3 regions of the Micromonospora sp. DT201 genome follow, and region 3 is predicted to be linked to each of the others. Evidence: predicted binding sites of a transcription regulator. Region 3 holds the regulator's gene; each other region holds the start of a gene.
The links. The regulator HrcA, encoded in region 3, represses chaperone genes, less so after heat shock. The targets are predictions, from matches to a motif close to GGTTNGCACNCTCNNNNNGAGNGTGCNAACC.

Region 1: the regulator HrcA is predicted to act here: its motif matches at 1,792-1,822, upstream of groL (chaperonin GroEL).
Region 2: the regulator HrcA is predicted to act here: its motif matches at 1,272-1,302, upstream of groES (co-chaperone GroES).

Annotation. Positions count from the first base shown of each region.
Region 1 is NZ_JBNCKP010000017.1:58,118-61,390, reverse strand. It holds gene groL (chaperonin GroEL) at 1-1,596, opposite strand, end outside; gene ACLQ28_RS24550 (hypothetical protein) at 1,870-2,316, opposite strand; gene ACLQ28_RS24545 (cold-shock protein) at 2,382-2,585, opposite strand; gene ACLQ28_RS24540 (GNAT family N-acetyltransferase) at 2,910-3,273, shown strand, end outside.
Region 2 is NZ_JBNCKP010000001.1:195,624-198,896, forward strand. It holds gene ACLQ28_RS01020 (THUMP-like domain-containing protein) at 1-1,176, opposite strand, end outside; gene groES (co-chaperone GroES) at 1,436-1,750, shown strand; gene groL (chaperonin GroEL) at 1,821-3,273, shown strand, end outside.
Region 3 is NZ_JBNCKP010000033.1:16,669-19,941, forward strand. It holds gene hemW (radical SAM family heme chaperone HemW) at 1-570, shown strand, start outside; gene ACLQ28_RS32260 (DUF4870 domain-containing protein) at 638-1,279, opposite strand; gene hrcA (heat-inducible transcriptional repressor HrcA) at 1,445-2,467, shown strand; gene dnaJ (molecular chaperone DnaJ) at 2,542-3,273, shown strand, end outside.

The DNA of each region.
Region 1 (3,273 bases), on a different contig from region 3:
GCCAGCCGGGGCAGCCGGGGTCTTCTCCGGCTTGTCCGCGACAACGGCTTCGGTGGTGAGGAACAGCGCCGCGATGGAAGCGGCGTTCTGCAGCGCCGAGCGCGTCACCTTGGCCGGGTCGATGATGCCCGCGGCCAGCAGGTCGACGTACTCGCCGTTGGCGGCGTTGAGGCCGTGACCCGCTTCGAGGTTACGGACCTTCTCCACCACGACGCCGCCCTCAAGGCCGGCGTTGACGGCGATCTGCCGCAGCGGGGCGTCCAGCGCGACCTTGACGATGTTCGCGCCGGTCGCCTCGTCGCCGACCAGGTCGAGCTTGTCGAAGGCGGTCTTGCCGGCCTGCACCAGCGCGACGCCACCACCCGGGACGATGCCCTCCTCGACGGCGGCCTTCGCGTTGCGAACGGCGTCCTCGATGCGGTGCTTGCGCTCCTTGAGCTCGACCTCGGTGGCCGCGCCGACCTTGATGACCGCAACGCCACCGGCCAGCTTGGCCAGCCGCTCCTGCAGCTTCTCGCGGTCGTAGTCGGAGTCGCTCTTGTCGATCTCGGCCCGGATCTGGTTGACCCGGCCCTGGATCTGCTCGGCGTCACCGGCACCGTCGACGATGGTGGTCTCGTCCTTGGTCACGACGACCTTGCGGGCGCGGCCCAGCATGTCGAGGCTGGCGGCGTCGAGCTTGAGGCCGACCTCCTCGCTGATGACCTGGCCACCGGCGAGGATGGCGATGTCGGTCAGCATGGCCTTGCGGCGGTCACCGAAGCCCGGCGCCTTGACGGCGACCGACTTGAAGGTGCCACGGACCTTGTTGACCACCAGGGTGGCCAGGGCCTCGCCCTCCAGGTCCTCGGCGATGATCAGCAGCGGCTTGCCCGACTGCATGACCTTCTCCAGGATCGGGAGCAGGTCCTTCACCGACGAGATCTTGCTGTTGGCGATCAGGATGTACGGGTCGTCGAAGACGGCCTCCATACGCTCCGGGTCGGTCATGAAGTAGGCCGAGATGTAGCCCTTGTCGAAGCGCATACCCTCGGTGAGCTCCAGCTCCAGCCCGAAGGTGTTGCTCTCCTCGACGGTGATGACGCCTTCCTTGCCGACCTTGTCCATCGCCTCGGCGATGATCTCGCCGACGGTGGTGTCACCAGCGGAGATGGAGGCGGTGGAGGCGATCTGCTCCTTGGTCTCGACGTCCTTGGCGAGCTTGGACAGCTCCTCCGAGACGCTCGCGACCGCAGCCTCGATGCCCCGCTTCAGGGCCATCGGGTTGGCGCCAGCGGCCACGTTGCGCAGGCCCTCGCGAACCAGGGCCTGGGCCAGGACGGTCGCCGTCGTCGTGCCGTCACCGGCAACGTCGTCGGTCTTCTTGGCGACCTCCTTGACCAGCTCAGCGCCGATCTTCTCGTACGGGTCCTCGAGCTCGATCTCCTTGGCGATGCTCACACCATCGTTGGTGATGGTGGGGGCACCCCACTTCTTCTCGAGCACGACGTTGCGGCCCTTGGGGCCGAGGGTCACCTTTACGGCGTCGGCGAGCTGGTTCATGCCCCGCTCGAGGCCGCGGCGAGCCTCTTCGTCGAAAGCGATCATCTTGGCCATACGGCGTTGTCCTCCTGGACACTCACGGGCCACCCGAGTTTGTGTGCCCCGGATGGGCCGCCTGGTGTGCGCACCTTGGGACGTCGCCACCTGGCGACGGCGACGTCCTTCGGCCGGGCCGGATAGCCCGCGACGACCGGCCATGTGCCGCCCCGGTGTCTCCACACCGGCGCAACCTGGCCCCACCGTCCCGACCGCTGGCACTCACGGTATGCGAGTGCCAATGACTTGTTTAGCACTCTCCCCTGCCGAGTGCAAGCACGATGGGGCCGCTCAGCCGAGTTCCGCGGCCAGTCCGGCAGTGTTCACCGGCGCCTCATGGGCCCGCTGCTCGGCGTACGTCACGAGCAGACCGATCCTCGGGGCGAGGTGGGCCGGCAGGGCCAACACCGCAGTGACCCCGATCACCGCCACCGCCCCCACCGCAGTACCTGGTGACGCGAAGGGATCCGTCCCGAGAGCGGAGGTGCCCAGCCCTTCCAGGAAACCGGGAATCAGGCTCCCGACGACCACCGCCAGGGCCACCAGGGCCACCCGTCCGAGCATCAGGCCGAACCGGTCGTGGAACATCCGGAACGACCGGCCGATCGGGTTGCGGCGTTCGAAGAGGTAGACCGGGCCGGCCAGGCTCAGCGCGAACGCCAGGTAGATGCCCGGCAGCACGCAGAAACAGACGCCGATGCCAATGAGCAGGCTGATCAGCAGCGTCCAGCCCCACAACGGGAGCGCCCGACGCAGGCCATAGCGCCGCAGCCCCGACGCGGGGGCCGATCGGGTGAGGAAGCTCAGGCGATGACGCGTACGTGCTCGGCCTGCGGGCCCTTCTGCCCCTGGGCGACCTCGAACTCCACCCGCTGACCGTCCTCCAGGGCCTTGTAGCCGTCCATCTCGATCGCAGAGAAATGAACGAACACGTCCTGACCGCCGTCGACGGCGATGAAGCCGTAGCCCTTTTCGGCGTTGAACCACTTCACGGTGCCCTGTGCCACGGTGCACATCCCTCACTCTGCGCGGCGTTGCCTGACCCGGCGCACGGCGCGGCCGGGCGCCCTCGGACACCGCCTCAGCGATCGATGACGGCCATTGAAGCAGGTGACCGAAATCGCACGCTACACGAGGAGTGACGACCGCGCACGGCCACAAATCGGACACACTTCGGGCGTCCCCAACCGCACTGATCGGTCGGGTTCTCGAGCCGCCGAATTCGCGCACGCCATTGCGAATGGGTGGAGGGCCGCAGGGGCGCCCCGCGGTGACGGCAATCGGGCACAGCTCACGAAACGGCGTCCATCCCCTGTGGTAGGCATGCGGACATGACCACCGACATAGGCTCGCCGGCCCTACGGCTCGCGGAGATCCGCCGGGTCCGGCCGGAGGACGCCGCCCGGATGCGGGCGCTGCGCCTGGAGATGCTGGCCGACGCGCCGTTGGCCTTCCTGGAGACCCTTGCCGACGCGGCGGCCCGACCGCACAACGAGTTCGCCGCCCGGGTCTCCTACACCTCGGCCGGTTCCCGTAACGCGCAGTTCATCGCCGACCCGGGCGGCCGGCTGGTCGGGCACGCCGGTGGCACGGCCGCCCCGAACGAACCCGGGCTGACCGTGATCTACGCCGTGTACGTAACGCCGATCTGGCGGGGCAGTGGACTTCTCGCCGAACTGATCGACGAAGTGGCCG
Region 2 (3,273 bases), on a different contig from region 3:
CAAAACGGTCGGTGCGCCGGCGACCCGGGTGAGCACCAGACTCGCCGCCGCATCGCCGGCCAGCCGCAGGTCCCGCCGGAGCTGCTCCGGGGTGAGCGCCGAACCCCGCTTCAGGATCTCCACCCGGCCCACCCGACGCTCCCGCAGCAGGGCCCGCAGGCGCTTGAGCGAGAACGGCAGCACGTCAGTGATCTCCAGACAGCGCGCGTACGGGGTGCGGGTCGGGCGGTCGGCGTAGAGGTAGGCGATGCTCGGGTCGCCGAGGGTGGCGTCCAGTTCGACGGCCAGCTCGGCGACGAGGTGCGCGCGCACCACCGCCGGGTCCGGGTCGAACAGGTATCGGCGGGGTGGCCCGACCGGCGCCTCGTCGGCACCCGAGCCGGTCAGCTGGTGGCGGTGGGCCTCGGCACCCCGCTCGCGGTAGAGGGTGGCACGGCGGGGCACCTCCGCCAGTTCGCCGCACCAGAGCGCGGCCTCGACCAGGTCGCCGTCCACGCCGACCCACTCCGCCTCCGCGCCGGCCGGAATGAGCGCGTGGTCCAGGCCCGGCGCCACCTTCACCACGGTGCGCGGCACCCGCTCGGCAAGCCCGGTGACGAAATCCCACGGTGGCGAGTAGGCGCGTGGGTCGAAGATCCGCCGTCCGGTACCGGTGGTGCGGCGGGCCGGGTCGCAGAAGACACCGTCGACACGGGAGACGTCGAACGCGGTGGCATCACCGCACTCGACCGTGAACAGGTCGGCCAGCCCGGCCGCCGTCGCGTTCGCGGCGGCCATCGCCGCGGTCACCGGGTCGGCCTCCACCCCGTACACCCGGATGCCGGCGCGGGCGGCGGCCAGTGCGTCCGCGCCGAGGCCGCAGCCGAGGTCGGCCAGGGTGCGGACGCCGGCCGCGTGCAGCCGGGCGGCCCGACGGTCGGCGACCACCCGGCGGGTGGCCTGCTCCAGGCCTGGGCGGGTGAGGAACATCCCAGCGGCAGCCGGGCCGAACTTGCCGACCGCCCGTTGGCGCAGCTCGGCCTGGGTGAGCGCCGCCGCGGCCAGCGTCGGTGGCACCCCGGCCGCGCGCAGCGCCGACGCCGCGGCCAGCGGATCACCGCCGGCCAGCTCGGCCGCCGCCGTGAGCGCGGCCGACCCCTCAGGGGTACGCAGCGCCGCCAGCTGATCGAGATCCACCCGGTCATTGTCCGGGTCGACCCGGAAATACAGGCTGGCGGGGCGCGACTCGCTGGCACTCTCCTTGACGGAGTGCTAGCCACGGAATAACCTGCGATTAGCACTCTCACCCTGAGGGTGCCAGCTTCCGGGTCTCGCGACCCGGGCGCGCACGCCAGGCGGACCGGCACCCGCGACGACGGCCCCGCCCGGTGGCATGAGGCAGATTGACGCTGGTCGGCCCCGCCGGCCAGCAACGAAACCAGTACCCCAGGAGGGTATGCCCGTGACTACCGCGACCAAGGTTGCGATCAAGCCGCTCGAGGACCGCATCGTGGTCCAGGCGAACGAGGCTGAGACCACCACGGCGTCGGGCATCGTGATCCCCGACACCGCCAAGGAGAAGCCGCAGGAGGGCACTGTCCTCGCTGTGGGCCCGGGGCGCGTCGACGACAACGGCAACCGGGTTCCGGTTGACGTTCAGGTCGGCGACACCGTTCTCTACTCGAAGTACGGCGGCACCGAGGTCAAGTACGCCGGCGAGGAGTACCTGGTGCTCTCCGCCCGCGACGTCCTCGCGGTCATCGAGAAGTAAGCAACCGATCAATGCCATTGCCCCGGTCCGGCTCGCCGGGCCGGGGCAATGGCATTTCGAAGGGACATTCATGGCGAAGATCCTGAGCTTCTCGGATGACGCCCGACACCTGCTGGAGCACGGTGTCAACGCCCTCGCGGACGCGGTCAAGGTCACCCTCGGCCCGCGCGGGCGCAACGTCGTCCTGGACAAGAAATTCGGTGCGCCGACGATCACCAACGATGGTGTGACCATCGCCAAGGAGATCGAGCTCACCAACCCGTACGAGAACCTTGGCGCGCAGCTGGTCAAGGAGGTGGCGACCAAGACCAACGACGTCGCCGGCGACGGGACCACCACCGCGACCGTGCTGGCCCAGGCGATGGTTCGCGAAGGTCTGCGCAACGTGACCGCCGGGACCAACCCGGCCGGCCTCAAGCGGGGCATCGACGCGGCGGCCACCAAGGTCTCCGAGGCGCTGCTCGGCCGTGCCGCGGAGGTCACCAGCAAGGAGTCGATCGCGAACGTGGCGACGATCTCCGCGCAGGACACCACGATCGGCGATCTGATCGCCGAGGCGATGGAGCGGGTCGGCCGCGACGGTGTCATCACCGTCGAGGAGGGCTCCATGCTCACCACCGAACTGGACGTGACCGAGGGTCTCCAGTTCGACAAGGGCTTCATCTCGCCGAACTTCGTCACCGACCTGGAGGGTCAGGAGTCCGTCCTTGAGGACGCGTACATCCTGGTCACCACCCAGAAGATCTCGGCGATCGAGGAGCTGCTGCCGCTGCTGGAGAAGGTCCTGCAGAACAGCAAGCCCCTGCTGATCATCGCCGAGGACGTGGACGGCCAGGCGCTCTCCACCCTGGTGGTCAACTCGCTGCGCAAGACCCTCAAGGTCTGCGCGGTCAAGGCCCCGGGCTTCGGTGACCGGCGCAAGGCGATGCTCCAGGACATCGCGATCTCCACGGGCGCCGAGCTGGTCGCCCCGGAGCTGGGCTACAAGCTCGACCAGGTCGGCCTTGAGGTGCTCGGCACCGCTCGGCGCGTCGTGGTCGACAAGGAGAACACCACGATCGTCGACGGCGGCGGCCAGAAGGCCGACGTTGCCGACCGGGTGTCCCAGATCCGCAAGGAGATCGAGGCCTCCGACTCCGACTGGGACCGGGAGAAGCTGGCCGAGCGGCTGGCGAAGCTCTCCGGTGGCATCGCCGTGATCAAGGCTGGTGCGGCGACCGAGGTCGAGATGAAGGAGCGCAAGCACCGCATCGAGGACGCCATCGCGGCGACCAAGGCTGCGGTCGAGGAGGGCACCGTGCCCGGCGGCGGCGCCGCCCTGGTGCAGATCCTGTCGGTCCTCGACGACGACCTGGGCTTCACCGGTGACGAGAAGGTCGGCGTCTCGGTCGTGCGCAAGTCGCTCGTCGAGCCGCTGCGCTGGATCGCGCAGAACGCCGGTCACGACGGCTACGTCGTGACGCAGAAGGTCGCCGACCTGAAGTGGGGCCACGGCCTCGACGCTGCCAAGGGCGAGTACGTCG
Region 3 (3,273 bases):
CACGTCAGCGCGTACGCCCTGATCGTCGAGGACGGCACCCGGCTCGCCGCCCGGATGAAGCGCGGCGAACTGGCGTACCCCAGTGACGACGTGGCCGCGGACCGCTACCTGGCGGCGGAGGCCGCACTCGACGCGGCGGGGCTCTCCTGGTATGAGGTCTCCAACTGGGCCCGCACCGACGAGGCTCGCTGCCGGCACAACCTGCTCTACTGGACCGGCGCGGACTGGTGGGGGCTGGGGCCGGGGGCGCACAGCCACGTCGGCGGCGTGCGCTGGTGGAACGTCAAACACCCCTCGGCGTACGCCCAGCGGTTGGCCGCAGGCGCGTCCCCCGGCCTGGCCCGGGAGGTCCTCACGGTCGACGAGACGCACATGGAGGACGTGATGCTCCGGCTGCGACTCGCCAGCGGCCTGCCGCTGGCGGTGCTCGACGGCACCGGCCGGGCTGGTGCCGAGCGGGCGCTGGCTGACGGCCTGTTGGACACGGATGAGTACGCGGCCGGCCGGGCGGTGCTCACCCTGCGCGGGCGGCTGCTCGCCGACGCGGTCGTGCGCGACCTGCTGCCCTGAGCATGCCCGCTGCCCCGGTCCGGGGCAGCGGGTGCTTCGGGCCGGCCGGGGGAGCGGCCGACCCGAGTCACTTGATGAAGCTGGCCGACATCGGGTAGCGGTAGGGGGCGCCCTCGTTGGCCTTCATGCCCGCGATGATCCCGAACAGGATCTGGATCACCACGACGGCGATGCTGGGCAGGAAGAGCAGGCACCAGCTCACGAAGAGCAGCACGAACGCGATGATCGACCAGAGGATCTGGAAGTTCAGGGCGGCCAGGGCGTGCGCCCGGACGGTCGGCGACTGGTTGCCACGGGCCAGGTAGGCGATGAGCGGAGCGACGAAGCCCAGCGGACCGAAGCTGATCAGCGCGCCGACGGCGCCGCCGAAGTGCGCGACCAGCGCCCAGGTCTTGTCCTCGTTGTTGGCGTAGCCGCCACCGGGTCCGCCGTAGGCGCCACCGGTCGGATAGCCGCCAGCGGGGTAACCGCCGGGCGGGGGATAGCTGCCAGCCGGGGGATAGCCACCCGCCGGAGGGTAGCCACCTGACGGCGGTTGGTCACCGGTGGGCGGCGGATAGCCACCGGCCGGGGGATAGCCGCCCGGGCCAGGTGCCCCGGACAGTGGTGCGGTGGGCGGCTCGGCCGACGGGAACGAGCTCGGGGAGGTCGGCTCCGGCGGGTTGTTGCCGGGGTCACCCCCTCCGGGAGGGCGAGGAGGTTCAGTCATGGGTGTCACGGTAGGGGCCCATGGCAACGCCGCACCAGTGGGCGGCCGTTGATCATCGCGCAGGCGGGTACGCCGACGTAGACTGGCACTCGCTACAGTCGAGTGCCAGGATGGCCCGGCCGGCCTACGGCGCCGGCGGCCGACGTGCGACAGGAGGTGCGGAGGATGGGTCTCGACGACCGGAAGCTCGCCGTGCTCCGCGCGATCGTCGAGGACTACGTCTCCACCCAGGAGCCGGTCGGCAGCAAGGCGCTGGTTGAGCGGCACCAGCTCGGGGTCTCCCCGGCCACGGTCCGAAACGACATGGCCGTGCTGGAGGAAGAGGGCTACATCCGGCAGCCGCACACCAGTGCCGGCCGGGTGCCCACCGACCGCGGCTACCGGCTCTTCGTCGACCGGTTGTCCCGGGTCAAGCCGCTCAGCCCGGCCGAGCGCCGGGCCATCGAGCGCTTCCTGGTCGGCGCGGTCGACCTCGACGACGTGGTGCATCGCACGGTGCGGCTGCTCGCTCAGCTGACCCGGCAGGTCGCCGTCGTGCAATATCCGAGCCTGGCCCGCTCCTCGGTTCGTCACCTGGAGCTGGTGCCGATCTCCACCACCCGGCTGATGCTCGTCATGATCGCCGACACCGGGCGCGTGGAGCAGCGGCTGGTGGAGCTTCCCGGGCCGGTGCCCGCCGACAACGTCACCGATCTGCGCCGGCTGATCAACGAGAAGCTCTCCGGCGCCCGGCTGTCCGACACACCGCCGCTGGTGCAGGCGCTTGTCGAAGAGGCGCCGGCCGAGCTGCGTCCGACGATGACCACCCTCGCCACGGTGCTCCTGGAGACGCTGGTCGAGCGACATGAGGAACGCATCGCGTTGGCCGGCACCGCCAATCTCACCCGGGGCGGCCTGCTCGACTTCCAGGGTTCCCTGCGGCCGATCCTCGAAGCGCTGGAGGAGGAGGTCGTGCTCCTCAAGCTCATCGGTGAGACTGAGCCGAGCACGACCCGGGTGCTGATCGGCGACGAGAACGAGTTCGACAACCTGCGGGCCGCTTCCGTGGTCAGCACCGGGTATGGCCCGGGCGCCACGATCGTCGGTGGCCTGGGGGTGCTGGGGCCTACCCGGATGGACTACCCCGGCAATATCGCCACGGTTCGCGCCGTGGCACGCTACGTGGGCGAGTTGCTGGCCCAGAACTGACAAGTCAGGGCCGACGGCCGGCTGCTGCCACCGGATCGGCGCAACGCGAGACGAACATGAGGACACGGAACGCAGTGGCCAGGGACTACTACGGCATTCTCGGTGTGAGCCGGGAAGCCTCCGATGACGAGATCAAGCGCGCCTACCGCAAGTTGGCGCGCCAGTTCCACCCGGACGTCAATCCGGATCCGGAGGCTCAGGAGAAGTTCAAGGACATCAACGCCGCGTACGAGGTCCTCTCGGACGACCGGAAGCGGCAGATCGTCGACCTGGGTGGCGACCCGCTCGCCCCCGGTGGCGGTGGCGGCGCTGGCGGCCCAGGCGGTCCAGGTGGTGCTGGCCCGTTCGTCGGTTTCCAGGACATCATGGACGCGTTCTTCGGTGGCGCGGCTGGTGGCGCCCGTGGCCCGCGTCCGCGTACCCGGCCGGGTGCCGACGCGATCCTGCGACTCGAACTGGACCTGCACGAGACGGCATTCGGCGTCGAGGCGCCGATCACCGTCGACACCGCCGTGCTCTGCACCACCTGCTCGGGCGCGGGCACGGCCGCCGGCACGCATCTGGCGACCTGTGAGGCGTGCGGCGGGCGAGGCGAGGTGCAGTCGGTGCAGCGCACCTTCCTCGGCCAGGTGGTTTCCGCCCGGCCGTGCACCGTGTGCCAGGGCTACGGCACCACGGTCCCGCACCCCTGCCCCACCTGCGCCGGCGATGGCCGGGTGCGTACCCGCCGCTCGCTGACGGTCAAGATCCCGGCCGGAGTCGAGGACGGCATGCGGATCCGGCTCGCCCAGCAGGGCGAGGTGGGC